Linked DNA regions of Vulgatibacter sp.. The protein of the gene in region 2 interacts with the protein of the main gene of each other region in a pairwise test. Links are inferred from orthologs where the notes say so. Each region holds a gene or a part of one and is shown on either strand. Other genes may lie near its edges.

Evidence for each region.
Region 1: the proteins of ACESMR_RS04970 (region 2) and def interact in binary tests that used the Escherichia coli proteins (3 or more experiments, as listed by UniProt). The link is inferred for Vulgatibacter sp. from one-to-one orthologs.

Annotation. Positions count from the first base shown.
Region 1 is NZ_JAWLCN010000001.1:258,175-272,241, reverse strand. The notes cover bases 7,578-10,418. They hold def (peptide deformylase), read left to right. Parts: upstream 7,578-8,656; coding sequence 8,657-9,181; downstream 9,182-10,418. Other genes in these bases: nth (endonuclease III), read right to left, coding at 9,824-10,418; ACESMR_RS01255 (hypothetical protein), read left to right, coding at 9,277-9,840; priA (primosomal protein N'), read left to right, coding at 7,578-8,507. Also shown: ACESMR_RS01300 (hypothetical protein), read right to left, coding at 1-207; ACESMR_RS01295 (cytochrome c biogenesis CcdA family protein), read right to left, coding at 273-977; ACESMR_RS01290 (anti-sigma factor family protein), read right to left, coding at 1,105-1,833; ACESMR_RS01285 (sigma-70 family RNA polymerase sigma factor), read right to left, coding at 1,838-2,365; ACESMR_RS01280 (sigma-70 family RNA polymerase sigma factor), read right to left, coding at 2,497-3,315; ACESMR_RS01275 (hypothetical protein), read right to left, coding at 3,321-5,123; UTP--glucose-1-phosphate uridylyltransferase GalU, read right to left, coding at 5,223-6,110; more of priA, read left to right, coding at 6,279-7,577; more of nth, read right to left, coding at 10,419-10,474; ACESMR_RS01245 (threonine aldolase family protein), read left to right, coding at 10,769-11,794; ACESMR_RS01240 (M23 family metallopeptidase), read left to right, coding at 11,833-12,738; ACESMR_RS01235 (alpha/beta fold hydrolase), read right to left, coding at 12,722-13,891. UniProt on the Escherichia coli protein: Removes the formyl group from the N-terminal Met of newly synthesized proteins. Requires at least a dipeptide for an efficient rate of reaction. N-terminal L-methionine is a prerequisite for activity but the enzyme has broad specificity at other positions.
Region 2 is NZ_JAWLCN010000002.1:249,318-263,305, forward strand. What follows is about bases 4,970-7,731. They hold ACESMR_RS04970 (Asd/ArgC dimerization domain-containing protein), read right to left. Parts: upstream 6,977-7,731; coding sequence 5,963-6,976; downstream 4,970-5,962. Other genes in these bases: ACESMR_RS04965 (fibronectin type III domain-containing protein), read right to left, coding at 4,970-5,774; ACESMR_RS04975 (YdcH family protein), read right to left, coding at 7,119-7,298; tsaB (tRNA (adenosine(37)-N6)-threonylcarbamoyltransferase complex dimerization subunit type 1 TsaB), read right to left, coding at 7,498-7,731. In the rest of the region: ACESMR_RS04935 (rhomboid family intramembrane serine protease), read left to right, coding at 1-276; Holliday junction branch migration DNA helicase RuvB, read right to left, coding at 350-1,375; Holliday junction branch migration protein RuvA, read right to left, coding at 1,400-1,999; crossover junction endodeoxyribonuclease RuvC, read right to left, coding at 1,996-2,628; quinolinate synthase NadA, read right to left, coding at 2,914-3,873; ACESMR_RS04960 (MXAN_2562 family outer membrane beta-barrel protein), read right to left, coding at 4,029-4,730; more of ACESMR_RS04965, read right to left, coding at 4,737-4,969; more of tsaB, read right to left, coding at 7,732-8,250; RIP metalloprotease RseP, read right to left, coding at 8,296-9,936; ACESMR_RS04990 (1-deoxy-D-xylulose-5-phosphate reductoisomerase), read right to left, coding at 10,028-11,203; ACESMR_RS04995 (phosphatidate cytidylyltransferase), read right to left, coding at 11,205-12,044; ACESMR_RS05000 (isoprenyl transferase), read right to left, coding at 12,041-12,811; ACESMR_RS05005 (serine/threonine-protein kinase), read left to right, coding at 12,955-13,988.

The DNA.
Region 1 (14,067 bases), on a different replicon or contig from region 2:
CTCGTAGCGCGGCGCCAGCGCCATGCCGGCCAGGTTGAAGTAGATCGCCTCGTTGGAGGAGGCCACCGCGCGGAACGCGTCGCCCATGGCGAGGGCGCGGGTGGAGGAGAGGTCCTGCGCGTTGGGCGGGACCTGTGCCGCTGCAGCAGCGGGCAGGAGCGCCGTGGCAGCGAAGGCGAGGCTGGTGCGGAGGCTCGGGCGCGTCATCGCGGCGCATCCTAGCAGCGCCGCGCGCCGGCGCCAGAGCTACCGGGCGGCTGCAGCGGAACCGCCTACAACGCCAGCGACTCGAAGCCGGGGAGGTACTGGGCCACGACGCCGACGTTGCCGGTGAGGAGCAGCAGGCCGAAAGCGGCGAGAAACGCGCCGCCGGTCCTCTCCACCCACGGGAGCATCGGCCGGATCCGCTTCGAGGCGACCAGGAAGCGATCGAGGGCAGCTGCCGACGCAACGAAGGGGAGCGCGAGCCCCAGCGCGTAGGCGACGAGGAGCCAGATCCCCTGGCCGATGGTCGACTCCGCAGCGGCGAGGGTGAGCACGCCGCCGAGGAGCGGCCCCACGCAGGGCGACCAGCCGAAGCCGAAGGCGGCGCCGATCAGCAGCGCGCCCGCAGGCCCCTTCGGCGCCGGGAGCTTGTGGAAGCGCGCTTCGCGGAAGAAGAGCGAGATGCGCAGGAGCCCGAGGAGGTGGAGGCCGAAGAGGAGCACCACCGCGCCGCCTGCGAGCTCGAGCCAGCGGCGGTGCTCGCCGAGGATCTGGCCGATGCCGGAGGCGGTGGCGCCGAGGGCGACGAAGACGAGGCCGAAGCCGAGGGCGAAGAAGGAGGCGAGCAGCACCGCGCGGCGCCGGCTCCCGCCCTCCCCCGCCGCGCTGCCGGTGAGGAAGGAGAGGTAGCCGGGCACGAGCGGGAAGACGCACGGCGAGAGGAACGAGAGGGCGCCCGCTGCGAAGGCTGCCGGCAAGGTGAGGGAGGTCATCGACTGCGAATCTCCTTTGCAGACGAGGACACGGTTCGCTCCCAGGTGGTTCCGCCGCTCGGCGAGCGAGCGCAAAAAAGCCCCGCCGCCTGCAGCGACGAGGCTTCTCTTTCCCGGTCGCGCACGTTCAGCCCTGCGCCACCTGGCAGAGCTGCGCGGCGGGAAGTTCGCCGACGAGGACGCGGGGGCTGCCGTCCTCGCCCTCGACCACGCAGACCGTCTGGCCGTCGCGGGCCTGGCTGCACTCGCCCACCGCCCGCTCGCAGGCGCGCTCGGCGGCGCTGCCCGGGGCGGGCACGAACATCGTCACCGCGGTGCCGGCGACGTCGCGGTAGATCACCGCGCCCGCCCGCTCGCCGAAGAGGGAGCAGCGCCGCGCGCCGACCAGCTCGAGGCCGGGCCGCGTCGGCACCTGCACCTCCTGCCCGAGGCCGGTGCTCAGCCACGAGGCGACCTGCGCGGGATCGGTGCTCTCCATCTCCCACGCGGTGCCGTTGGCGAAGGAGCGCAGGTGGTGCGAGACCGCCTCGTCGGCGAGGGCCACGGGGACGCCGCCGCCGGTGGGCGAGACGACGAGCACCGCAGCGGCTGCAGCGGCTGCGACGAAGCCGGTGAACGCGCGCCACCGCCGCCGCCCCTCGCTGCTCGCGCCGGCCTCGAGGCCGCGCAGGGTCCCCACCACCGCCGCAGGCGCCCGCTCGCGGGCCAGCGGGACGGCGCGCAGCAGCGCCCCGAGCCCCTGCATCGCCTCGACGCGCTCGCTGCAGGCGTCGCAGTTCTCGAGGTGGGCGAGGGTCGCCGCGGCGGCGACGCCGTCGATGACCTCTCCCAGCAGCTCGTCGTTCAGGCAGCTCATGACTTCAGGCTCCAGAGGCACGACACCGCGCCGGCTGCATCTCTTCGAGCAGCGCGGCACGGGCCCGTGCGAGGCGGGAACGAACGGTGCCGATCGGAGTACCCATCGCCTCGGCCAGCTCCTCGTAGGAGAGCCCCTCCACCTCGCGCAACCAGATCGCCGAGGCCTGCTCTTCCGGCAGGGCCCGCATCGCGAGGAAGAGCTCGTCCGGCAGGTGCCGGTCGAGCAGCTCCCGCTCGAGATCGCCGCGGGGTTCGCCGGCCCCGGCCTCGTCCGGCTTGTCGCCGGTGAGGACGAGCAGGTGCGGCTTCTCGTCGCGGATCCGGTTGAGGTGGAGATTGCGCATCGTGGCCAGGACCCATCCCCGCACCTTGCCGGGATCGCGCAAGGCGTCCCGCTTCTCGAAGGCACGGACGAGCGCCTCCTGCGCCAGGTCCTCGGCGTCCGCCCGCGTGGGAGCGAGGCGCCGGGCCAGGCGATGGAGCACGTCGAGGTGCGGCTCGATCAGCCGGGTGAAGTGGTGGGCGTCCAAGGTCCTCTCTATCGTCACGAGCGATCCCCTTCGGACCGCTCGTTCGATGGAGACACGCAGGGCCGCTCGTTAAGTTCCCGGGGGTCTGGAAACGCCATCCCGGGTCCGAGCCGCCCGCACGCCGAGAGGGTTCAGCCCCCTCCGAGGGCGTCCAGCAGGGCGGAGCGCACCGCGCGCTGGACCGGCTCGGGGACCTCGCCCTTCGGCAGCCTGCTGCAGAGGGCGGCGGTCTCCTGGAGCTTGCCCAGGGTGGCGGCGCAGGGCCTGCAGCCTCGGACGTGCTCCTCGATGGCGGCGCAGGCGTTCTGGTCGAGTTCCTGGTCGGCCAGCCCCTCGAGCTCCTTCGCCAGCCCGCCGCAGGCCTGCACGCCGCCCACGCTCCGCCCCTCCTCGCGCAGGAGCGCGGCGAGGTGGGCCTTGAGCATCTGCCGGCCCCGGTGGAGGCGGCTCTTCAAGGCGGGCACGCCGATGCCGATCACCGCGGAGGCCTCCTCCGCGGAGAGCCCCTCCACGTCGCGGAGGACCACCACCTCGCGGTAGGCGTCCGGCAGCGCGGCGATCGCTGCGCCGAGGAGCTCGGCGATCTCCGCCTGGGCGACCTTGCTCTCGGGGTCGAGATCCTCCGCGGGAGGAAGCGCCTGATCGCCGCCGGGTGCGTCCAGCGCCACGTCGTGGAGCGGCGCGGAGCGGGTGCGGCGGTGGTGGCGGCTGCAGAAGGAGCGGGCGATCGAATAGAGCCAGGTGGAGAGCTGGGCGTCCTCGCGGAAGGTGCCGAGCTGCTCGAAGGCGGTGAGCAGGGTGCGCTGGAGCACCTCCCGCGCCGCCTCCTCGTCGCCGCACATGCGCAGCCCGAAGCGGAAGACCTTCGGCTCGTGCTTGCGCAGCAGCGTGTCGAGGGCGCGGCGGTCGCCGCCCTTGGCCTTCACCAGCAGATCGCGATCGCTCTCCATCCGTCCTATTTCCCCGCTACCGCCACGGTGGCCCTGGCGCTGGCCTCGGTCTTCGCCTCGGGCGAGAGCAGCACATAGAGCGTGCTCACGCACCACGCCACCGAAGCGACGCTCATCCACACGTATTTGTCGTCGTCCCAGATCCCGAGCCGGGTGATCGCGTGGGTGCCGATGCCCAGCACGATCAGCCAGAGGCCGATCTCCTTGCGTTTCTCCATGAGGAACGCACCGGGGATCAGGAACGCATAGTAGTAGCAGGTAAGTTCCGCAGCGGTGGTGATGAGGACCGTGCCGGAGAGGGCGGCGGCGAACCAGGCCGGCTCGTCGCGAGAGGCGCGCCACACCGCCCAGAGGAAGGCGAGGTTGAGCGCGAGGAAGAGCAGCTTGAGCTGATCGAAGTTGGCCAGGCGCTCCTCCTTCCAGGTCTGGAAGGGGTCGTCGAGCCTGGGGTTCTTCAGGCTCTTGGCGTTGTCCCAGGGGCGCCAGGAGACGAAGGTGCGCAGGCCCATGTGGTTGGTGAGCGGCGTGTCCGAGTGCTTCTGGGTGTTGTGCTTGAACTCGGAGAAGAGCTCGGTGCCGCCGTTGGCCACCACCAGCGAGGTGGGCACGAGGAGGGCGCTCGCCACCAGCGCGCCGACGAGGATGCGCTTGTGCTCGGTGGGCATCGCCTTCTTCTTCACCAGGTGCCAGATGCCCTGCACCGCGGGCCCCACCGCGAAGAAGAGCGGGAAGAGCCGCAAGGCCGCGGTGGCTGCGAGGAAGCCGCCGCCCAGCGCCGATTTGCGCTTCTTGAGCAGGCAGATGCCGATGATCGCGTAGGCGAGGTAGTCGTAGCGGAGGAAGGCGCCGCCGTTCCAGTAGTAGCGGGAGGGGAAGTTCACCGCGAAGAAGGTGGCGGCCACCGCGAAGATCTCGAGGCCGAAGGCCCACCAGATGAAGCCGAAGGCCACGCAGATGAAGAGCGGATCGAGGAGCGCGAGGAGGAACATGCTCCGCTCGCTGGCAGGGCCCACGGCGTTGGCGAGGAGCTGGCCGGAGATGTTCCACCAGGGCGTGCCGTTGTAGCCGTGATCCTTCTGCGACTCCGCCCAGCGGCCGCCGAGGCGGTTCACGAAGAAGCGGATGTCGGTCTTGAACTCCTCCCAGCGCGCCGCCGTGAAGTGCTGCTTGCAGCGCTCGGGGTTGGCGAGCACGTCGGTGGTGGGGCCGATGAGGTTGGTATCCGCCAGGTCGCGGATCATCCGGGCGCGGACCTGCGCGGTGCGGCCCATCTCCGTCTCGGCGATCGCGCTGCACTCGTAGAGGCGCGCGTAGCGGAGCTCGGGGAAGTATTTCGCGCCGATGTAGTAGTGGTAGTGCTCCCAGACGTGGACGAAGGTCCCGCTGTGGAATTTGCCGTAGTTGAACCAGCCGAAGACGCCGAGCAGGCCGAGGAAGGCGATGGCGGCGCGGCGGGGCACCCGGAACTTCTTCCCCTGCCCCTTCTCCTCGAGCTGCCAGCTCCAGAGGAGCAGCCCGATCACCGCGAGCGCCGCCGCGATGCGGACGAAGTCCTGCTCCTTCTCGTTCAGATCGAAGATCGAGGGAGCCGGCGGCGGCCGCCGCACCGGGCCGTTGGGCCGCACCACCTTGCGCACGGGCGCAGGTGCCGGAGCGGCCTCTACGGCTGCTGCCGCGGAGGGCACCGCTGGGGCGGTCTCCACTGCTGCTGCGGCGGGGGCGTTGGCGGGAGCGGTCTGCGCCGCTGCGGGCAGGGCGAGACCGAGGAGGAGGGCGCAGGCCAACGCTGCGAAAGGGATGCGCTTCATCGCGCGCATCCTAGCCCAGGGAGGCTTCGGGGTGGGAAGGTCGTTCGCGCCTCCCCCCGCCAGCGGTAGGGCCGACCGGGCGGGGGGTTGGCCCGTCTCCTACTCGATCCCGGCGAGCATCGTCCGGATCCAGGGGACCAGCCCCTCGCGGAGCTCCGGGCGCTTCAGGGCGAAGGCGATGTTCGCCTTCACGTAGCCGAGGCGATCGCCCGCGTCGTAGCGCTTGCCCTCGAATTTGTAGCCGACGAGCTGCCCCTCCGCCGCCAGCATCGCCAGGGCGTCGGTGAGCTGGATCTCGCCGCCGTGGCCGGGCTTCACCTCGCGCAGATAGCGGAAGATCTTGCCGGGCAGCACGTAGCGGCCGATCACCGCCAGGTTCGAGGGCGCGTTGGTCTTCGGCTTCTCGACCATCCGCTCGATCTGCATGGTGCGCTCGTCGATCATCGTGCCGGCGGCGATGCCGTACATCGAGGTCTCCTCCGGCGGGACCTCCATCAGCGCCACCACGCCCTTGCCGGTGCGCTCGTAGCACTCGACCAGCTGCTTGATCGCCGGGCGCGCGTCGCAGTCGATGATGTCGTCGCCGAGGATCACGGCGAAGGGCTCGTCACCCACGGCGCCTGCGGCCTGGAGCACCGCGTGGCCGAGGCCGAGGGGCTCGTGCTGGCGGATCGAGACGAGGCGGGCCATCCGGCTGATCGCCCGGATCGCGTCGCGCTCCTTCGTCTTGCCCCTGCTGCCCAGGGTCTCCTCGAGCTCCGGCGAGAGGTCGAAGTGGTCGACCATCGAGGTCTTGCCGCGGGAGGTGATGAGGATCACGTCCTCGATCCCGGCGGCCTGCGCTTCGCCGACGATGATCTGCAGGGTCGGCGTATCGACGATCGGCAGCAGCTCCTTCGGCACCGATTTGGTGGCGGGGAGGAAGCGGGTGCCCAGGCCAGCAGCAGGGACCACGCACTTACGAACCTTCATCGGGGAGTCGGTCATCGTTGCCTCGTGCAGGGTTCGGAGCCCACGTGCCCCCTCGCGTCCCCGCTTTCGGGGCACCTTAGTCGTCGGATGGGCGGCCCGACAACCGCTTGCCCATGGGGTTTGTCGTGTCCGTGGACGCTCGGCGGGGCACGGATGTCGGTGGCTGGTGGTAGGGTGCGCGCCGTGCGGATCGAAGTCGCAGTCGGCGCCCCCGTGCGCGGCACCTTCACCTACGAAGCGGACGATGCGCTCGCCCTGGAGCCGGGCCGGCGCCTCGTCGTGCCCTTCGGCAGGCGGCGGGCGATCGGCTTCTACCTGGGCCCGGCCACCGCTGCGCCGGAGGGGCAGGTCAAGGCGGTCGAGCAGGTCCTCGACGACGGCCCGGTCTTTCCCGAAGACGTGCTCGCCCTGCTCCGCTTCGCCGCCGACTACTACCTCTACCCGCTGGGCGAGGCGCTGCGCGGGGCGCTGCCGCCGGATCTGGGCCGGGTCGGCGAGGTGGGCAGGGAGCGTTCGGAGCGGGCGCCCGCCATCGAGGCGGTGGAGCTGATCGAGTCGCCGGAGGTGGCGCGGGCTGCACTCGGGCGCTCCCGGAGCCAGGCGGCGATCGTGGAGCACCTCGCCGCCCGGGGCGGCAGCGCGCCGGTAGAGGAGCTCAAGCTCGCGGTGAAGGGGGCCCCTGCCCTGCTCAAGAAGCTCGAGGAGCGGGGGCTGGTGCGGCTGGTGCGCGTGGAGCGCAAGGCCGACGACGCCGCCTTCCGCCAGGAGAAGGCCCACCCCCCCACGCCGGCGCAGGCCCGGGCGTGCGAGGAGATCGGCGAGGCCCTGGGGCGCTTCGAGACCTTCCTCCTCCACGGTGTCACCGGCTCGGGAAAGACCGAGGTCTACCTGCGCGTGATCGCGGAGGCCCGGGCGAAGGGAAAGGGCGCGCTGGTGCTCGTGCCGGAGATCGCGCTGACGCCGCAGCTCGCCGGCCGCTTCCGCTCGCGCTTCGGCCCCGACGTGGCGGTGCTCCACAGCGGCCTCTCCGATCGGGAGCGCTCGCAGGAATTCCGGCGGCTCCTCTCCGGCGAGGCGAGGATCGCGGTGGGGGTGCGCTCGGCGGTCTTCGCGCCGGTCCGGGACCTCGGGATCGTCATCGTCGACGAGGAGCACGAGCCCTCCTTCAAGCAGGAGGAGAAGCTCCGCTACCACGCCCGGGATCTGGCGGTGTACCGGGCCCGGCTCCTCGGCGTGCCCTGCGTGCTCGGCTCGGCGACGCCGTCGCTCGAGACGCTGAAGAACGCACGGGACGGCAGGTACCGGCTGGTGGAGCTGCGCCAGCGGGTCGATTCGCGGCCCCTGCCCGAGGTGGAGCTGGTCGATCTCTCCCGAAAAGGCCGGCGCGCGGAGCCGCCACCGGGTGCGGAGCGGGCGGAGACCGAGCTGGTCGGGCCCACGTTGGCAGCGGCGATCGAGGAGACGCTGGCAGCGGGCAAACAGACCATCCTCTTCCTCAACCGGCGCGGGAACGCGTCGATGGTGGTCTGCGCCGCCTGCGGCGAGGGGGCACGCTGCCACGCCTGCGACGTCGCCCTCACCCACCACCTCCACCGCAACGAGCTCCGCTGCCACTACTGCGACTACCGGGTCCGCAAGCCGGATACGTGCCCGTCGTGCAACGGCGAGCTGCTCGTGCTGGGCATCGGCACCGAGCGCCTCGAGCAGGAGCTGGCCCGGCGCTTCCCCGACGCGCGCACCTTGCGCCTCGATCGCGACGCGGCGGGGACCTCGGCGGAGCTCACCCGGATCCTCGCCTCCTTCGCCCGCGGCGAGGCCGACGTGCTGGTCGGCACGCAGATGGTGGCCAAGGGCCACGACTTCCCCGGCGTCACCCTGGTCGGCGTGATCCTCGCCGACGTGGGGCTCGGGCTGCCCGACTTCCGGGCCTCGGAGCGGACCTTCCAGCTCCTCGCCCAGGTGGCGGGGCGCGCGGGGCGCGGCAGGGACGCGGGGCGGGTGGTGGTCCAGACCTTCAACCCGGGCGCCGAGGCGATCGCCTGCGTCCGCACCCACGACTTCGAGACCTTCGCCGGGGCGGAACTCGAGCGCAGGCGGGAGCTCGGCTACCCGCCCTTCCGCCGCATGCTGGCGCTGCGCCTCGAGGGCGAGGACGGGGTGGCGACCGAGCGCTTCGCCCGCAGGCTCGCGGAGGCGGCGCGCAAGTGGACGCAAGGCGGCGGGGTGCAGGTCCTGGGGCCTGCGCCGGCGCCGATCGCGAAGTTGCGTGGGCGGATGCGCTTCCAGGTGCTCGTGCTGGGAGACGGCGTGCGCTCGATCCAGACCGTAGCGCGGCGGCTCGCCGAGGTGGCAGACCAGGCGCCGCCCGGGGTGAAGGTGGCGCTGGACGTAGACCCCGCTTCGATGCTCTAGGGGCCCGCAACGGCGGAATGCCATATGCATCCCAACGTTTCTGAATAGGTGCTCCGAAGTGGGCGGGCCGGTTGCCCACGAGGGGGCGTCCGGTTAGTTTTGCGGCGAGTTGCCGGCGCGACTCCCATCATCCAGGCAAGGTCGAAATCATGGTTCGCGAAATCCTCATCTGGCCCGATCCCCGCTTGAAGGAGAAGGCGCTCCCCGTGGAAGCGGTGGACGCCAACGTCCGGGCCCTGATCGACGACATGTTCGAGACCATGTACCGCGCCGACGGCGTGGGCCTGGCGGCCACGCAGATCGGCGTGATGCAGCGGGTGGTCACCGTCGACACCTCCGGCGCCGACGAGGACGTGAAGCCCTTCGCCATGATCAACCCCGAGATCCTCGAGACCGAGGGGTCGATGAAGTACAAGGAGGGCTGCCTCTCGGTGCCGGGTGAGGCCGAGGAGGTGAAGCGCGCCGCCTTCGTGAAGGTCCGCTTCCTCGATCGCGACGGGAACCCGGTGGAGATGGAGGCGACCGGCCTCACCGCCGTGTGCATCCAGCACGAGGTCGATCACCTGAACGGCGTGGTCTTCGTCGACCACCTCTCCGCGCTCAAGCGCGAGCTCATCCGCAAGCGGATGAAGCGGGTGAAGAGCGAGAAGGAGCACGGCGGCGCGGAGGCCTGATCGGGCGTTCGTTTCTGCCGCTCTTTGCGAAGGCGTGGCCGGTTGCCACGCCTTCGTTCGTTCCTGGGGTCGGCTGCTCTTCGCCCGGGGGAACGATGCGTTTTGCGATCCGCGTGCTCTTGCCGTGCCTGCTGCTCGCGGGCTGCCTCGACTTCGGCGGCGACGAAGACGAGTGCGCCTTCGACGACGACTGCGGGCCGGACGCCTGGTGCCACGATCCCTTCCTCTTCGGCGGCACCGAGTGCAGGGACTACCTGGGCGAGGGCGACCGCTGCAACGACGGCGTCGACGAATGCCACCCGGATCTGCGGTGCAACCTGGGCTACAAGCCGGATCGCTGCATGCCGCCGGGCCGCTACGGGCAGCCCTGCGACTCGGCGTGGGATTGCGCCGACGAGGAGGCGCTCTGCAACCCGGGCAGCAGGAGCGAGGGGCGCTTCTGCACCGAGCCGGGCAGCGTGGTGGAGGGCGGCAGCTGCAGCACCCGCACCACGGCGGTGTGCGCCGACGGGCGGGTCTGCGTGCAGCGCCGCTGCGTGGATCCGGCAGCGGAGGGCGAGGCCTGTCCCTGGGGCGTGGAGGGCACCAGCATCGCCTGTGCGGAGGGCCTCGCCTGCACGGAGGCGGGGATCTGCGAGCGGCTCACGTCGCGTCGGTGACGCCCTTCCGCGGGCAGAGATCGCCGACCACGCAGCGGGAGCACGCCGGCTTGCGCGCGTAGCAGGTGCGGCGGCCGTGCCAGACGAGGAGCTGGTGGCCCTTGCCCCAGCGCTGCGGCGGGAAGAGCTGCTGCAGATCGAGCTCCACCTTGTCGGGGTCCTCGTGGGCGGTGAAGCCGAGGCGGCGGGCGAGGCGGCCGACGTGGGTATCGACGGGGAAGGCCTGGCCGTCGAAGGCGTGCACGGCGACGACGCCGGCGGTCTTGCGCCCCACGCCGGGGAGCTTCTCGAGCGCCTCGCGGGTGGGCGGGAGCTTGCCGCCCCACTCCGTCTCGATCGATTGCATCGCCGCCACCACGTTCTTCGCCTTGTTGCGGTAGAGGCCGCAGCGCGAGATGTGGGGGTGGAGATCCTCGGGCTGCGCCTTCGCGTAGTCGGCGGCGCTGCGGTAGGCGGCGAAGAGGCTCGGGGTGCAGCGGTTCACCATCGCGTCGGTGCACTGCGCCGAGAGCATCACCGCCACCAGGAGCTCGAGGTCGGTGGTGTAGTCGAGCTCGATGTGGGCTTCGGGCATCTCGTCGTCGAGGTGATCGATCACCTGCACGGCGCGGAGGCGCTCGGCCTCGGTGGGGATGCGGGGGCCCTTCGCCTTCGCCGTCGCCCTGCCCTTCGCCGCGGCCTTCCTGGCCGGCGCCTTCTTTTCCGGCGCCTTCTTGGGGGCGGGCTTCTTCGCCGCGCTCTTGCTCGCGGCAGCGCGCTTCGGGGCTGCCTTCGCCTTCCGGGCTGCAGGCGCCTTCGCTGCCGGTGTAGGTCCGGTCGTCTTCTTCGTCACGGTGGAGCTGGCCATGGGCTTCGCAGCATAACCGCTGCAGGGGGCGTTTCGTTCACGAGGAAACGCTTCGCCCGCATCTGCGTTATGCTCCCACCCATGCACCTCCCCATCGACCTCCGCTCCGACACCGTGACCCGTGCCCCTGCCGCCATGCGCGAGGCGATGGCCCGCGCCGAAGTCGGCGACGACGTCTATGGCGAAGACCCCACCGTCGCGCTGCTCGAGCGCCGGGTGGCGGAGCTCCTCGGCAAGGAGGCGGCGCTCTTCTTCCCCACCGGCACCATGGCCAACCAGGCCGCCATCGGCGCACAGGCGGGGCCCGGCGACGAGGTGATCTGCGAGGCCGGCGCCCACGTGGTCGCCTTCGAGGGCGGCGCCCTCTCCGCGCTCTGGGGCGCGCAGGCCCGCCCCCTCCCCGGCCAGCGGGGCCTCCTCTCCGCGGCGCAGGTGGCGGCGGCGATCCAGCCCCCCGGCAACGACCACTTCCCCGCCTCCCGCCTCCTCTGCGTGGAGAACACCGCCAACCGCGGCGGCGGCACCGTGTGGCCGCTGGCCCTCCTCGAGGAGGTGAGCGGCGTCGCCCACCGGGCCGGCCTCGCCGTCCACCTCGACGGCGCCCGCCTCTGGAACGCCTCCGCCGCCTCCGGGGTCGCGCTGGCCGACTACGCCGCCTGCGCCGACACCGTGAGCGTCTGCCTCTCCAAGGGGCTCGGCGCCCCGGCGGGATCGCTGGTCGCCACCAGCGCCGAGTTCGCCCCGAAGCTGCGCCGTCTGCGCAAGCGCCTCGGCGGCGGCCTGCGCCAGGTGGGCCACCTCGCCGCAGCGGGACTCTACGCCCTGGAGCACCACCTGCCCCGCCTCGCCGAGGATCACGAGAAGGCCCGCCGGATCGCCACCGCCCTCGCCGACGTGCCCGGCCTCTCCGTCGCCCCGGTCGAGACCAACATCGTCTACGTGGAGCTCGCCGACGGCCTCGACTCGGCCTCGCTCCTCCACCGCCTCCGCGAGGCCGGCGTCCTCGCAGGCTCCGACGGCCCCCGCAAGATCCGCCTCGTGACCCACTTCGACGTCGCGCCGGAGGCGTGTGACGAGGCCGCCCGCCGCATCGCCGGCTGCCTCTGATTCGATCGCCGCCCCCGGGGCGGCTATCCTCTGCGGCCGTGTCGCCGCCGCACCGCCACCTTCTCCTCCTGGCCTTCGCCGCAGCAGCCTGCGCGCCGAAGGCCCGGGCCCCCTTTCCCGCCGACGCCTTCGCGCAGCGGCAGGCCCCCCTCGCGCCAGCGGCGCCTGCGGGAGCCGGCCCCGCCCCGATGCGCGTCCATGCCGACGGGCGGATCGTCTTCGCCGGCGAGAATGACACCCTGCCTGCGCTGCTGCGCCGCTTCGAGGCGACGCGCGACGAAGCGCCACGGGCCGCCTGGGAGGCGTGGCTCGCAGGCCTCGACCAGGCCCTGCGCGACGACCAGCCGCGCCTCGAGATCGTGCGGGCCGCGGCGGCGTTCGACGTCCACTTCGACGCGCTCCGCACCGAGGACCCGCTCCTCGCCGAGCAGCTCGGCGAGCGCTCCGCGATCCTGCGCTCGCTGCTCCTCGAGGCCGAGGACCAGCCGCCGCCCGCCGTCGACGCCGGCGTCCCCCTCGCGCCGCTCCGCATGCTGCAGCCGCCGGTCGAGCCGCTGATCGTCACCAGCTTCTTCGGCCTGCGCCGCGATCCCTTCGACGGCAGATCGCGCTTCCACTTCGGCCTCGATCTCGACGGCCCCGCGGGTTGCGCGGTGGTCGCAGCGGCGGGCGGCACCATCGCCTCCGCGGGCTGGGCGGGTGGCCACGGCATGCGCGTCGAGATCGATCACGGCGACGGCGTGATCACCGGCTACAGCCACCTCTCCGCAGTCCTCGTCCGCCGCGGCGACGCGGTCTTCGCCGGCGACGCCATCGGCCTGCTCGGCAGCACCGGCCGCTCCACGGGACCGCACCTGCACTTCGAGCTCTGGCGCGACGGCGAGGCGGAGGATCCCCTCGACTGGATCGAGGCGCGCTCGCTGCAGATCAGCGCGTTGCCGTAGCGGCGCCCCGCGCCACCGGCGTCGCCCGCGAGGCGAGCCATGCCGCGATGGCGGGATAGACCTCGTTCGGCGCCTCGCGGCCCAGCAGCAGATCGCCGTGGCCGTAGTCGACCCGCGATCCGTGCTCCCTGCCGAAGAGGAGGAGCGTCTTGTCCTCGCTGCGGATCCGCTCCGCAGCCGCCCGCATGCAGGCGGGCGGCGCCATCATGTCCTTCGAGCCGCCGACGAGGAGCACCGGCACCGTGAGCGCCCCGACCCGTGCGGTGTAGTCCACCGCATGGTCGAGGGAGCGGAAGCGATCGTTCGCGACCCAGTCGGCGAATTGCCGCGCCACCCCGGCGCTGATGTCGTCGAAGGCCCAGGCCTGCAGGCGCCGGATCACCCGACCCTCCATGCTCTTCGGCGCGATCACCAGCTCGGAGAAGGGCGGATCGAACCAGCCGGTGAAGGGGGCCACGAGGCGCTGCAGCCAGCTCTTGCGGACCCGCGTCCTACCGGCGAGGAGCGCGCCCAGCCTGGAGAGTCGCACGAGGTAGCGCTGGTGGGCGAAGGAGGAGGGCGAGCCCACGGCGACGACGCCGCCGGCGAGCTTCTGCTCCAGGGGCGTGCCTCCGAGCGCATAGGCGAGGATGCCGCCCATCGAGTGGCCCACCCACTGCACCCGCGGCGCGCCGGTGACCGCCAGCACGTGCTCGATCACCGCGGGCACGTCGTAGTGGAGGTAGTCGTCGAAGGAGAAACCCCAGCGCAGCCGGTTGAAGGGGCCCGGCCTGCTCGAGCCGTGGTGGCTGCGCAGGCTGATCACGAAGCAGTCGCGCCCCTGCTCCGCGAGGGCCTGCGCGACGCCGTAGGGCGGATCCCAGTCGAGGTTGTAGTGGTTCGCCCCGAGGCCGTGGCAGAGGATCACCGGCTCCTCGTAGCGGGGCCCGTCGCCCCGGGGCCGGTAGCGGCGCAGGCCGATCCGCCAGCCGTCCGCCGTCTTCACGTTGTGGATCTCGTCCGGCACGTCCTGCGGCGCGAAGAAGGTCTGCCAGAACGCCGCGTGCGCCCAGGTCAGGAAGCCGAGCGCCAGCACGGCGAGCACCACCAGTGCTGCGATGAGATACCAGGCCAGGGCGGCTCCTCCTCCTCGATCGTCGGCAGATATGCCCACCGTCGCGATCGACCACAAGCACGCAGCGAGCGGGCCGCCGGTTCATCGACGCTCCACCGGGCCCCTGCCGCCTGCCCCGGCCCCGCACCCCACTGGGGGTGAATAGCCCGCTCTCCCCCTCGGTTCTCCGGGCGACGCAAGGGGCGAAGCCGGGTGCACGGTGCGCAAACGCTTTC
Region 2 (13,988 bases):
CTGGCGCTGGTGCCGATCTTCTTCTTCATCCAGCTGATCTGGGTGCCGGCGGTGATCTTCCTGGTGCTCTGGTTCGTCTTCCAGCTCTTCGGCGGCTTCATGGCGGCGGGCAGCGAGGGAGGCGGCGTGGCGTTCTGGGCCCACGTCGGCGGCTTCGTGATGGGGCTGCTGCTGGTACGGCCCTTCGCCGGCAGGATCTGGCGCACCGACGAGGAGGGCGCCTGGCGCGGGCTCAATCCCCGCTCGCGGGCCCCCTGGCGGCGGCAGCGCCGTTAGCGCCGAAGCCCTCGCGCGCGATCGAAAACCCCGACACCGGTGTCATGGGGGCCGGCAAGCCCCGAATGGCCGGTCAGAAGAGCCCGCCCTGCGAGCCTGCCGGGGCGGTGCGGCCGAAGTGCTCCCAGGCCTTGCGGCTGGCGACGCGGCCCCTGGGCGTGCGCATCAGGAAGCCCTCCTGGAGGAGGAAGGGCTCGTAGACGTCCTCGATGGTGTCCGACTCCTCGCCCACCGAGGCGGCGAGGGTCTCGAGGCCCACCGGGCCGCCGCCGAAGCGATCCATGATCGCGAGGAGCAGTCGGCGATCCATCGCGTCGAAGCCCGCCTCGTCGATCTCGAGGCGGCGCAGGGCGCGGTCCGCGCCGGCCTTGTCGATGGTGCGCTTGCCCGCCTCCTGCACGAAGTCGCGGACCCGGCGCAGGAGCCGGTTGGCGATGCGCGGGGTGCCGCGGGAGCGGCGGGCGATCTCGCCTGCGCCCTCGTCGTCGATGGGCACGCCGAGGATCCCTGCGGCGCGGGCGACGATCGCGGCGAGCTCTTCCTGCGGGTAGAAGTCGAGGCGCTCGAGGATCGGGAAGCGATCCCGCAGCGGGCTGGCGAGGAGCCCGGTGCGCGTGGTCGCGCCCACCAGGGTGAAGCGCGGCAGATCGATCCGCAGCGCCCTGGCGGCGGGCCCCGAGTCGATCACGATGTCGAAGCGGAAATCCTCCATCGCCGGGTAGAGGCTCTCCTCCACGGCCGGGTTGAGCCGGTGGATCTCGTCGATGAAGAGCACGTCGTTGGGCTGGAGGTTGGTGAGGATGCCGGCGAGATCGCCCTTCTTCTGCAGCGCGGGCCCGTTGGTGTAGTGCATCTGGACGCCCAGCTCCTGGGCGATCACGTGGGCGAGCGAGGTCTTGCCGAGGCCGGGAGGACCGGAGAAGAGGCAGTGGTCGAGGGCCTCGCCGCGGCGCCGCGCCGCCGAGACGTAGATCTCGAGCTTGTCGACCACGCGGCGCTGCCCCACGTACTCGGCGAAGTTCCTCGGGCGGAGCGAGGTCTCTGCGTCGACCTCGGGCTCGTCGGCGATGGGATCCAGCTCGGCGTTGCGACGGCTCATGGGCTCTCTCTACCACGCGTGCCGCTAGCGGGCTCGCAGCGCTTCCTTCACCAGATCCTCGAGGCTGCCGTCGGGGGCGCGGTCGCGGGCGAGGGCGGCGAGGCGCTCGGCCTCGCCCGGCTTGTAGCCCAGGGCGGCCAGGGCCTGGAGGAGCTCGTCGGTGGGCTGGAGCGGCGCCTTCGCGGCGCTCTTCGGCAGCTCCGCCACCGGCGCTGCGCCCGCGTAGGGAGCGAGCCTGTCGCGCAGATCGACGACGAGCCGCTCGGCGGTCTTCTTGCCGACGCCGGGGAGCTTCTTGAGTCGCGCCATGTCGCCGCGGACGATGGCGCCGGCGATCTCCTCGGGCAGGCCGCCGGAGAGGATGTTCATCGCCAGCCGCGGCCCCACGCCGGGCACGCGGTTGAGCTCGTGGAAGAGCGTCTCCTCCAGCTCCGAGGCGAAGCCGAAGAGCTCGAGGGCGTCCTCGCGGACGTTGGTGTGGATGCGGAGCACGACCCTCGTGCCGACCGGCAGGTGCGCGGCGGTGGCCTCGGAGCAATGCACGAGGTAGCCCACGCCGTTCACGTCGAGGATGACGCTCTCGAGGCTCTTCCTGTCGACCGTGCCCTTCAGCTGCGCAATCACCGCCGCCCTCCGCTCCGACCCGCCACTGCGGGCGCGATCTTCACGCCCGCGGGGAAGCCCCCAGCCGCCACCTTGCGACCGCGAACCCGGTTGCCCGGCGCCGCCACCACCGCCGGCAGCGCCTCGATCCGCTTCGCCGTACCCGCAGCAGCAGCAGGCGTCCTTCCCCGGTTGATGTGGCAGATGGCCGCAGCGATCGCGTCGCACGCGTGCTCGTCGCCCGGCACCTCGCCTGCGCCGAGCAGCATCGCCACCATCCGCGCCACCTGCTCCTTCTGCGCCCTGCCGCTGCCGGTCACCGCCCGCTTGATCTCGCTGGCGGCGTATTCGTGGACCTCGACCGACGCAGCGGCAGCCGCCACCAGCGCCGCCCCCCGCGCCTGCCCGAGCACCAGCGCCGAGCGCGCGTTGACCGCGTGGTAGACCTCTTCCACCGAGCAGGCCAGCGGCGCCGTCCGCAGGATCACCCGCCCCAGCTCCGCATGGATCGCCGCGAGCCGCGCCGCCAGCGGCAACCCGTCCCCCGGCGAGACCGTCCCGCACACCACGAGCCGCAGCCGGGTGCCGGACGCCTCCACCACACCGTACCCGGTGTGCCTGCTGCCAGGATCGATGCCGAGGACACGCACGGCCGGCAAGCTACACCAGGCGCCCGCCTGCCCGCCAACTACCCCACCCCAACCACTGAGGAATTCCCCGAGCCCACCACGACCTGCTCTGCCACCAGCCGCCACGACGTTGGTGTCCAGCCGCCACGTAGCGGGCGAGCCGATCGAGGCGCCGCGCCGCCGGTGCGCGCGATCCGCGGGAAGTCGGGGGGGACCCGTCCCGCAGGGACGGGGGGCCTGTTTCCCGCGGGAGCGCGACGCCGGCGAAATGCGCGGCGCCGTCCCGGCCACCCCGTCCCGAGCGGCTTACGCCGCCCGAGGCTTCGACAGCTCCAGCATCCGCAGCATCGGCTTCAGCGCCGCCACCCGCAGCTCCTCCGGCACGTCGACCTGCGGCGCGAGATCCCGCAGCGCGTTCCGCACCTTCTCGAGCGTGTTGCGCTTCATGTGCGGGCACTCGTTGCAGGCGCCGGTGGTCGGGCAGGAGCCGTGGATCGGCGCCTCGAGGAGCTGCTTCTCCGGCGCCGCCTTCTGCATCTCGTGGAAGATCCCCGGCTCCGTGGCGACGATGAAGCGCTGCCGCTCCGACTCCTTCACCCGCTTGAGCAGCGCGGCCGTCGAGCCGACGTAGTCCGCGTGGCGGAGCACCGACTCCTCGCACTCGGGATGGGCGAGCACCTCGGCGTCCGACTCGAGCACCTTGAGGTGCACCAGCTTCCGCTCCGAGAACTGCTCGTGGACGATGCACGAGCCGTCCCAGAGGATCATCTTCCGGCCGAGCTTCTCGTTGAGGTATCGGCCGAGGTTCCGGTCGGGGGCGAAGATGATCTCCTCGTCCGGCCCGAACGAACCGACGATCTTCTCCGCGTTGGACGAGGTGACGATCACGTCGGAGAGCGCCTTCATCCCGGCGGTGCAGTTGATGTAGGTGACCACCTTGGCGTTCGGGTGGAACTTCGCCTTCCACGCGGCGAATTGGTCGGGCGGACAGGCGTCGGCGAGGGAGCAGCCCGCCTCGAGGTCCGGCACCACCACCGTCTTGGAGGGGTTCAGGATCTTGGCGGTCTCCGCCATGAAGTGCACGCCGGCGAAGAGGATGACGTCGGCGGTGGTCCCCTGTGCGGCCTGCGCCAGCTGCAGCGAATCGCCGGTGAAGTCGGCGACGTCCTGGATGTCGGACTCCTGGTAGTAGTGCGCCAGGATCACCGCGTTCCGCTCCTTCTTGAGCTGGGCGATCTCTTCGAACAGGTCGGGGCCGAGAGCCATCTTCTTCCCTCCTGGAGTGGGCTCGCAGGGGTGTAACACCCGGGAGCGCGAACCGCATGCGCAGAAAATCCCGCCTGCCCCGCTGCTCGAACGACGAGCGCCGGGCCGCCACGAAGGCAGACCCGGCGCCGGCAGAGCGAGCGAGCTCGCCCGGTTCAGAAATCGAGGGCGAGGCCGCCGGAGAACATGCCGTCGTCGGAGAGATCGAAGCCGTCGCTGCCGAAGCCGTCGGCCTGCCAGGCGGTCCAATCGACGAAGAGGTAGCTGTTGTTGACGCCGACGTTGCGATCGAAGTCGCGGGCGAGGCGCCTGTCGAAGTAGTCGAGGAGGATCTGCAGGCCGCCGCCATAGGAGAAGCCGGGTCGCGCGCCGCTCTCCCCACCCGTCCACCAGAACCAGGAGCCGACGCCTGCCTTCGCGTAGGGAACGAGGGGCACCGCCCAGTCGAGGGCGAGCTTGTCGAAGCGGTAGGCGGCGTAGGCCTGGAGCGGCACCACGGTGAAGGAGGTGTCGTCCTCGGAGCGCTGCCCCGCCTGCGGCCCCTCGGCGAAGAAGCCCTCGCCGTAGAACTGCACGAAGCCCACGCTCACGCCGATTCCCAGCGTGCCGAAATCCTTGAACGCGTAGCGCTCGAGGCCGAGCTGGGTGAGCAGGCGCTGGCTGTCGTCGAAGACCTGGGCGAAGGGCTCCGCGGCGAGGCCCGCCTCGTCGTCGATCGACGGGTAATAGCCGCCGAACTGGAGGTGGAGCATCCAGTCGCGCGGGCTCTCGGGGCCGCGGTCGCTCTGGGCCGCGGCGCCTGCTGCAGGCGCGAGGAGCGCGAGGAGGGCTGCGAGTCGGAAGAAGTTGGCGTTCATGGAGAGCTACCGCCTGCCGATCCGGCGCCGGGCCAGGAAGTATCCGGAGAGGAGAAGACCGAGTGCAGCGGGCCCCGCGGCGCTGCTGCAGCCGCCGTCCTCGGCGCCGCCTGCGTTCTTGTAGAGGTCGAAGAAATCGTCCACCGCCTGCGGCGTGCCGGTGAGGACGTTGGAGGTCTCCGACGGGTTGCCGCTGTCGTCGACCGCCCGCACCGCCACCTCGTAGGTAACGCCGTTGCGCAGGCCTTCGAGGGAGTAGCTGCGCCGTGCGCCGGAGATGTCGCTCCGGATCGAGGTGTCGGAGGCCGCGCAGAGATCGAAGCTGCCGCCGGTGCCACCCGTGCCTCCGGTACCACCTGTGCCACCGGCTCCACCTGCGCCGCCCGCACCACCTGCGCCACCTGCACCACCTGCACCACCTGCACCACCTGCGCCGCCGGCACCACCGGCTCCACCTGCGCCGCCGGGCGCCACCTGGCCCTGCTCGAGCGCACCGGTGCCGGCGTCCGTAGCCACCCGGTAGCAGATGTCCCAGCTGTCGGGCGAGTCGTCGTCATCCGCCGGATCGAAGTCGAGGTGCAGCCGCTTGTCGCCGGGCGTGACCTCCTCCAACCGCGGCGCGTCCGGCCCGGTGGTGTCGAGATCGAAGCGCGCGCTGTCTTCCACGTCGTCCCGCGACTCGTTGTCCCAGACCGCGCAGACGAAGACCCGCTGATCGGTGGTGAGGCTCTCGCAGGTGCCGCTGGTACCCCCCTCGAGAATGTCCCCGGCGCTCACCGTCACCTGGTAGGTCCCAGCGGTCGCCGACGTCCGGAGGTCTGCGCCGAGCTCCTCGATGTCGCTGCAGCCGGAGTCGGCGGCAACGCCCACCGTCCAGCGGCTGCTGTTCTCGAGACCGGTCACCGGCCGGCCGTTGCTGGTGGCCGCCACCGAGATCCGGACGTTGGCGTCGCAGCGATCGAGGCCGACGCTGGAAGGGCTGAGCGTGACCTCGAGGCTGGTCACGACCGGGGTGAGCTGGGCGCCGGCGAGGCCAGGCGCCACCAGCGTTGCAAGAGCTAGAAACGAGCGAGAAAACCGCATGGGGCGGGACCCTAGCAAGTTTCGGGCCCGGTCGAAAGAATCGAAACAGGCCGTTTTTCCCGGCCAACGGCCGCATCCCGTGACAACCGGGGCAGCAGGGATCGGGCGCCTCGTGCCAATTTGTCAGCGAGCACTGCCGACCGGCCGCCTCAGATCCGGTCCGCCTCCCGGAGCAGCTCCACCACCCGGACCATGGGCACGACCGTGCCCCAGCGGAGGTTGTCGGCGACGCTGAGGAGGGAGAGCCCTGCAGGGGTCTCCCGGATCCGGCCCACGTGCAGCGCCTCGTCCCCCACCGCCAGCGTCGGCATCGGGTAGATGCCCTCCCCCGGCTCGTCGAGGAGCTTCACCGACTCGCTTCCCGCGAGCGCCTCGCGGGCAGCGGCAGCAGCGAGGGGGCGCTCGGTGGCGATGGTCACGAACTGGCTGGTGCCGTAGAAGACCGGCACCAGCGCGCACGTGAGCGAGAGCGGCGGCACCTCGCGGCCGAGGAGCTTGCCCAGCTCCAGGGCGATGCGGCGCTCGCGCGTGGTCTCGCCGCCCGACTCGAAGCCGCCGAGCTGCGGGATGAGGTTGAAGGCGACGCGCTGCGGAAAGATCGCGCGCTCCGGCTCCCTGCCGCTGAGAAGCGAGACGGTCTGCATGGAGAGCTCCTCCATGCCCGGGACGCCGAAGTTGGAGACGGCCTCGAGGGAAACGACCTCGAGGCGCTGGACGCCGGCCTTCGCCTCGAGGGGGAGCAGGACCGCTGCGAGCTGCGCAGCGGAGGCGGAAGCGAGGGCGATCACCGCCCCCTTGATCGCCTCGATCTCCTCCAGCTCCTCGTCGTTGATCCCGGGAAAGATCACCCTCGCGTCGCCGCTGCGACCCGAGGCGTCGATGCGCACCGCGCCCGCCTTCGACGCAGCCTCGAGCATCTCGGCGGGCACCTCGACGTTGGGCGGCACGAAGACCACGTCGACGCCGGCGAAGCTCTCGCGCTTGAGCTCCTCCACCTGGAGGCTCTCGTCCTCGTACTCCACCGTCTCGCCGACCTCCTCCTCCAGTCCGAGGAGACGGATCGAGGCGATCGGCAGCGACCGCTCGTGCAGCACCGGGACGAGTTCCCGGCCCACGATCGTGGTCGGTCCGAGGATGGCGACGGTGAGGGGACGAGCGGACATGGGGACCTCCGGTGCGCGCCGGGGCAGCGCGAAAAGGGCGCGGAACCTAGCAACCGCCGTGCGCGCCGTCGACCGAAACGAATCCGCCCCCTGGCCGTTGGCGCAGGGGGCGGTGGTTGACAAGCTGATCTGTCGTGTCGGCTCAGGCCTGGGCCATCTCCGAGAACTTTCGCAGCTCGTCCTTGGTCTTCAGCTTGGAGAGCTTCAGCCGTTTGACTTCGGCCGCCTCCGCTGGTGTGAGGTAGTGCCTCTTCTCGTAGGAGCGCAGCTGGTTCTCGAAATCTGCGTGTCGCTGCAGCAGAGCGCTGATCTTCGCGCTCACGTCGACGACTCGAGACGGCCTCTGCATGGCACCTCCGTTGTCGACCGGCGGCAAAATCCCGTTGGGGGGAGAGGGGACCCGGGGCAGCTCCGCCGGCGACCGTTTAGCTCGTCTGCCCAAAAGCAATCGTACGGCGGTCGGGTGAGGTGCTGTCAAACCGTGGACGTGCCCCCCAGCGGGCATGCCCCTGGAGGGTGGGTCAGACCCGCTTCTTGGGCTGGGTGAGGCCGAGCTCCGCCTCGCTCGGGCGCAGGTAGTGGGGCTCGAGGGCGAAGACCGCCTCCTTCGCGTAGGGGGCGAGACGGGGCGCTGCGAGCTCCCCCACCTCCGGCGCCGGCGGGGTCTCGGGGAGCCCCGCCACCGGCGGGTGCCGGTTGGCGGCGGTCGCCTCGTCGAAGAGGGTCCGGTAGGCGAAGTAGCCTTCGCCGAGGAGGACCACCGGCCCCTCGAGGGCACGCAGCCGCTCGGCCACCGCAGCAGGCGGCGCCACCACCTCGGCGGGGCCGTCGCCCCCGGGCTCCACGCCCCCGGCAGCAGGCCGGTAGAAGCCCGCGTAGACCTCCTGCTTGCGGGCGTCGAGGAGCGGCACCACCGCCTTCGCGCCGGGCACGAGGCGCGCTGCAGCCAGCGCCATCGCCTCGAGCGAGGAGGCGCCTGCGAGCGGAACGGAGGCGGCCCAGGCCAGCCCCTTCGCGGTGGCCAGCGCGATCCGCAGGCCGGTGAAGGCGCCGGGGCCGAGGCCGACGCAGATCCCGTCGAGGTCGGCGAGCTCGGAGCCCGCCTCGCGGAGCGCGTCGTCCACCAGGATCGGCAGCAGCTTCGAGTGGTTGATCCCCGGCGGCTCCTCCCTGCGGGCGAGGACCTGCGCGGGACCTGCGCCGTCCAGGCGGATCACCGCCAGCGAGAGGGTGAGCGTCGAGGTGTCGAGAGCGAGCAGCGTGCGATCCGCCAAGGCCATTTCCTCGCCGGGAGAGCGACGGCCCCGGCGAGGCGGACCTTAACCCGAGAAGAAGTAGCGGACCACGTCGTTCTTCAAGGCGAAGACCATCAGCGTGAGCAGCATCGCGAGGCCCACGGCGTTGGTGATCTCGCGGGCGCGCAGCGAGAGCGGCTTGCGGCGGACCGCTTCGACGCCGGCCTGCACGATGTGGCCGCCGTCGAGCACCGGCACCGGGAAGAGGTTCACCAGACCGAGGTTGATCGAGATCATCGCCATGGTGTGGAGGAAGACCTCCCAGCCCTGCTCCGCCGCCTGCGTGGTGATGTCGTAGATCTGCAGCGGGCCGCCGACGTTCTTGAAGGCGATCTCGCCGGTCACGATCATCCCGATGCCGAGCGTGATCTTGCGGGCCACCTCCCACGACGACTCGAAGGCCATGGCGAAGGCCTGCAGCGGCCGGAAGGGAACCTCGACCAGCGGCGCCGGCAGCGCGGGCAGGCCGCCGTAGGCACCGAAGGTGTAGACGGTGATCGGCCGATCCCGGAGCTCGTCGTTCTCGGTGCGGGCCTGCTGCGCCACCGTGGCGGTGCGCTTCTCGCCGCCGCTGGTGAAGGCCAGGGTGAAGGGCTGGTCGTTCTTCTCCCGCTGCACCTTCTCCACGTCGTCCCAGCTCACCAGCTTGCTGCCGTCGATGGCCAGGAGCCTGTCGCCCCGGCGCAGCCCCGCCTGCGCCGCAGGGGTGCCAGGGGCGATGCGGGTCACGTAGAGCTCCGCCGACTCGACGCCGAGGGGCTCGCCGGCAGCGGGTTCGACGGTGACGCGGAGCGTCTCGGGGACGGAGAAGTCGATGGGGCCGAAGGGAACGGCGCCATCGCGGAGCGCCACCACCTCGAAGGGCGCGCCTTCCGCAGCCTGCGCCTCGAAGGCGGCGAGCGCCTCCTCCACCGAGCCGACGCTCGCGCCGTCGACGGAGACGATCCGGTCGAGGGAGCGGAGGCCCGCCTCGAAGAGCGCGCCGCCATCCCGCTGCAGGCCGATCACCGGCGCCGCCGGGTTGGGCGCCACGCCGATCTTGCCTACCGTCACCGTCTCGATCGGATCGGACTCGGTGTAGGGGGCCGGGGTGATCGCGAGGCTCTGCCGCTGCCCCGCCCGCTCGATCACCAGCTGGAGCTCGCGCCCCGCTGCGGGATCGACGTGGCGGCGCAGGTCGGTGAAGGCGTAGATCCGCTCCCCCTCCACCTCGACGATGCGATCGCCCGGGCGCAGCCCCGCCTCGGCGGCGGGCATCCCCGGCACCACCTGGCCGACGTGGGGCGCGATCGACTCGCTCTGCAGGGCGAAGACGGCGAAATAGGCGGCGAGCGGGAAGACGAGGTTCATCGCCGGGCCGGCAAAGGCGATCGCCGCCCGCTTCCAGGGCTTCTGCTCGAGGAAGCCGCGGCCCCGGTCCTCGGCGGAGAGATCCTCCGAGGGATCGTCCCCCGCCATCTTCACGTAGCCGCCGAGCGGCAGGAGCGAGAGGCGGTACTCGGTCTCGCCCCGACGGAAGCCGAGGATCTTCGGGCCGAAGCCGAGCGAGAATTTGAGGACCTTGACCCCGAAGAATTTGGCCGTGAGGAAGTGGCCGAGCTCGTGGATGAAGATCAGGCCCCCGAGCAGGACGACGACGGCGAGGATCTGGACGGGAAGGCTCATGCGACCTCCGAGCGGTGGCGGGGGCTACGCATGGACGGCCCGCAGGTGGGATTCGATGCGCCGACGGCTTCGCTCATACCTGTAGAAAACCCTAACGACCGATTCCCTTCCCGGCCAGCCACCGCTCGGCGAGTCGCTTGCCCTCGTCGGACGCGTCGACCGCGTCCTCGACCGAGGAGACCTGCCGAACCTCGTGTTTTTCCAGCGCCTCGGCGATGGCTGCGGCGATCTGCGGGAAGGTGCAGCGGCCGGCGAGAAAAGCGGCCACCGCCGCCTCGTCGGCGCCGGAGGCGACCGCGGGCGCGGTGCCGCCGGCACGGAGCGCCGCGTAGCAGAGCTCGAAGGCCGGGAAGCGCACCGGGTCGGGATCCTCGAAGCGCAGGTTCGCGCGGGCGGAGAGGTCGAGCCGCGGGAGCTCGAGGGGCAGCCGGGCGCCGGGCCAGGAGAGGGCGAAGGCGATGGGGCCGCGCATGTCGGGGGTTCCGAGCTGCGCCACCACCGAGCCGTCGACGTACTCGACCATGGAGTGCACCACCGACTCGGGGTGGACCACGATGGCGATCCGCTCCGGGGGCAGATCGAAGAGCCAGCGGGCCTCGATCACCTCCAGGCCCTTGTTCACCAGGGTGGCGGAGTCGATGGTGATCTTGTCCCCCATCGACCAGTTGGGATGCTTGAGCGCCTGCGCCGGCGTGCAGCTGGCGATCTGCTCCGCGCTCCAGGTCCGGAAGGGCCCGCCGCTCGCGGTGAGCACGAGGCGGTGGACGTCGTCGCGGTGGTGGCCGACGAGGCACTGGAAGATCGCCGAGTGCTCGCTGTCCACCGGGAGGATCGGCGCGCCGGTCTGCCGGGCCTTGCCCATCAGGTATTCGCCGGCGAGGACCATCGACTCCTTGTTGGCGAGGCCCACGGTCTTGCCTGCGTCCACCGCCGCTGCGGTGGGGCGCATCCCGGCGCTGCCGGCGATCGCTGCGAGGACGTAGTCGATCTCGGAGAGCGAAGCGACCGCGCAGCAGCCCGCCTCGCCCACCAGGATCTCGGGGCAGTCGGCCCCGAGGGCGTCGGCGACCGCACGGGCGGTGGCGTCGTCGGCGACGGCGACCACCCGCGGGCGGAAGGCGCGGATCTGCTCCACCAGCAGCCCCGCCTGCCTGCCCGCTGCGAGCGCGACCACCTCGAAGCGCTCGGGGAAACGCCCGATCACGTCGAGGGCGCTGGTGCCGATGGAACCGGTGGAACCGAGGAGGGTCAGCTTGCGGCGGCTCATCTCACACCAGTCCGTGGACCATGAAGGCGTAGGCGTAGACCCAGGGCGCGTTGAAGAGCAGCGCGTCGACGCGGTCGTAGAGGCCACCGTGCCCCGGCATGATCTTCCCCGAATCCTTCACGCCGTGGGCGCGCTTGAGCATCGACTCCGACAGATCGCCCACCGGGCCGAGAAGGCCGGCAACGCCGCCGAGGACGAGGCAGTCCACCGGCGTGAACGCCGGCCACAACAACCAGCGGATGGCGAAACAGCCCAGGATCGACGCAGCCATCCCGCCGGCGAATCCCTCCCACGTCTTGGCCGGGGAGACCATCGGGTAGAGCTTGTGCCTGCCGAGGAAGCGGCCGGCGAAGTAGGCGCCCGTATCGTTGCCCCAGGTGACCACCAGCGCCACGAGGATCCAGGCGAGAGCGGCGGTGCCGGGGAAGGAGCGCATCGCCACGATGGCGGCGAGGCAGAGGCCGGCGTAGGTCGGCGCCATCGCCGCGAAGGCGGCGAGGGGTGCGGCCTTCTTGAGGTCGCGCTCCGGCGGCAGCAGGGTGAGGAGCGCCAGGGTGAGGAGCGGCGCGAGCGCCACCACCCCGAGCGCCCCGGGCCAGCGGCTCTGCAGATCGCCCGCGAACCAAGCGAACGAGGCGGCAGCTGCCATGGAGACGAGGGCGGCGGGGTGGCCGAGGCGCAGGCCGGCGATGCCGAGGATCTCGCTCGCCACGATGGCGGAGGCGATGGCCACCAGAGCGATGGTGGCGACGCCGCCCAGCCAGAGGAGCCAGAGCACCAGCGGCAGCAGCACCACCGCGGAGGCGATCCGCAGGAAGAGGTTGCGGTTCTTGTCGTTCATCGGCGGCCCTTCCCGCGCAGTTGGGCGGAGGTCTTGCCGAAGCGACGCTCCCTGCCGCGGTACTCGAGGAGCGCCTCGAGGAAGGCCTCTTCGCGGAAATCGGGCCAGAGATGGTCGCTGACGACGATCTCGGCGTAGGCGATTTGCCAGAGGAGGAAGTTGGAGACGCGCATCTCGCCGCTGGTGCGGATGCAGAGGTCGAGTTCGGGCAGGCCCGCGGTCCAGAGCCGGGAGGCCACCGCCTTCTCGTCGATCTTGTCGGGCTTGATCCGCCCTGCCACCGCGTCGGCGGCGAGCTCCTTTGCGGCGCGGACGATCTCCTCGCGGCCGCCGTAGCTCAAGGCCAGGGAGAGCACCATCCCGTCGCAGCGGGCGGTGGCGGACTTCGCCTCCTCGATGGCGTCGCGCACCGGCCCTGGAAGCCGCTGGATCTCGCCGATGGTGCTGAAGCGGATCCCGTTCTCCACCATGGTCCGCCGCTCGGAGACCAGGTATTCGCGCAGCAGCTCCATCAGCCCGGTCACCTCCGAGGGCGGACGAAGCCAGTTCTGGGAGGAGAAGGCGTAGAGCGTCAGCGCCTGCACGCCGACTTCGCGGGCGAGGGTCGTCACCGCGCGGACCGAGGCAGAGCCCTCGCGGTGCCCCTCGAGGCGAGGCTTTCCACGCAGCTCGGCCCAGCGGCCGTTGCCGTCCATGATGATGCCCACGTGGGCGGGCACCGGGCCGGAAGCCACGAGGCCGCGAAGCTCTTCTTCTCTTTCGGTCACGCGGCGCGGCAAGCTAGCGAGCAGCCCCCGCCCGGTCAACCGCGCTCTGCCGCGGCCGGGTCGTTCACCCGCTGCGACCGTTTCGCTCACTTCTGAACGCTCTCTTTGACGCCCCACACGCAGCGCGCGTAGACTTCCCTACCGTGCCTCCCCACGTCGTCGGTCCCTACCGCATCGAAAACACGCTAGGCAGAGGCGGCATCGGCACGGTCTTCCGGGCGCGCGACGTGCGCACCAACGAGGACGTGGCCCTCAAGCTCCTCTCCTCCGGTCCCGCCCTCGATCCAATCGCCGCCCGCCGGATGGTGCGCGAGTTCGAGGCGCTGGCGGAGCTCGCCCATCCCAACGTGGTCCGGGTCTTCGACGCCGGCGTCTTCCAGGGCTACCCCTATCTCGTGATGGAGCTGGTCGAGGGGCTCGATCTCCGCAGCTACCTCTCGATCGATCTCCGGGAGCCGCGGCCCTCGCTCTTCACCCGCGACGACCCCTCGGCGGTGGCCTGGGATCAGCAGATCGACGAGCCCGCGCCAAGGCCGTCCGGCGGCAAGCTCTTCACCCTCGACGAGATGCTCGGCGAGCCGGATACCGGCACCTTCGCCCTCGAATACCCCCGGGGCAAACAGGCGCTGGAGACCTGGGCCCGCGAGAAGGAGGAGCCGGATACCGACGACTCCTGGAGCGAGAGCCGCAGCTGGAGCGGCGACGAGCGGGGCGGCCAGGCCGACTGGGTCCTCGAGGGGATCCCGGTCTTCGAGGACGTCGAGGAGCCGGCGCGGCAGCTCGACCAGGCGACGCCGCTCACCCGTGCCCTCAACCGGCCCGAGCGCGTGGCGCGGCTCAAGGATGCGGTGGTGCAGATCTGCGAGGCGTTGGGCTACATCCACAGCCACGGCCTCGTGCACCGCGATCTCAAGCCCGGCAACATCCTCGTCGACGACGATCGGCGGGTGCGGCTGATGGACTTCGGCCTCGCCAAATTCCTCGCCGAGGACAACACCGTCACCGCCACCGGCAAGGTGGTGGGCACCTACCGCTACATGGCGCCGGAGCAGGCGCTGGGCGAGCCGGTGGACGGCAGGAGCGATCTCTACGCGCTGGGCGTGGTGATCTACGAGCTCCTGGCTGGCAGGCCGCCCTTCGACGGCCGCACGCCGCTCGAGCTCTGGCAGCAGCTCCT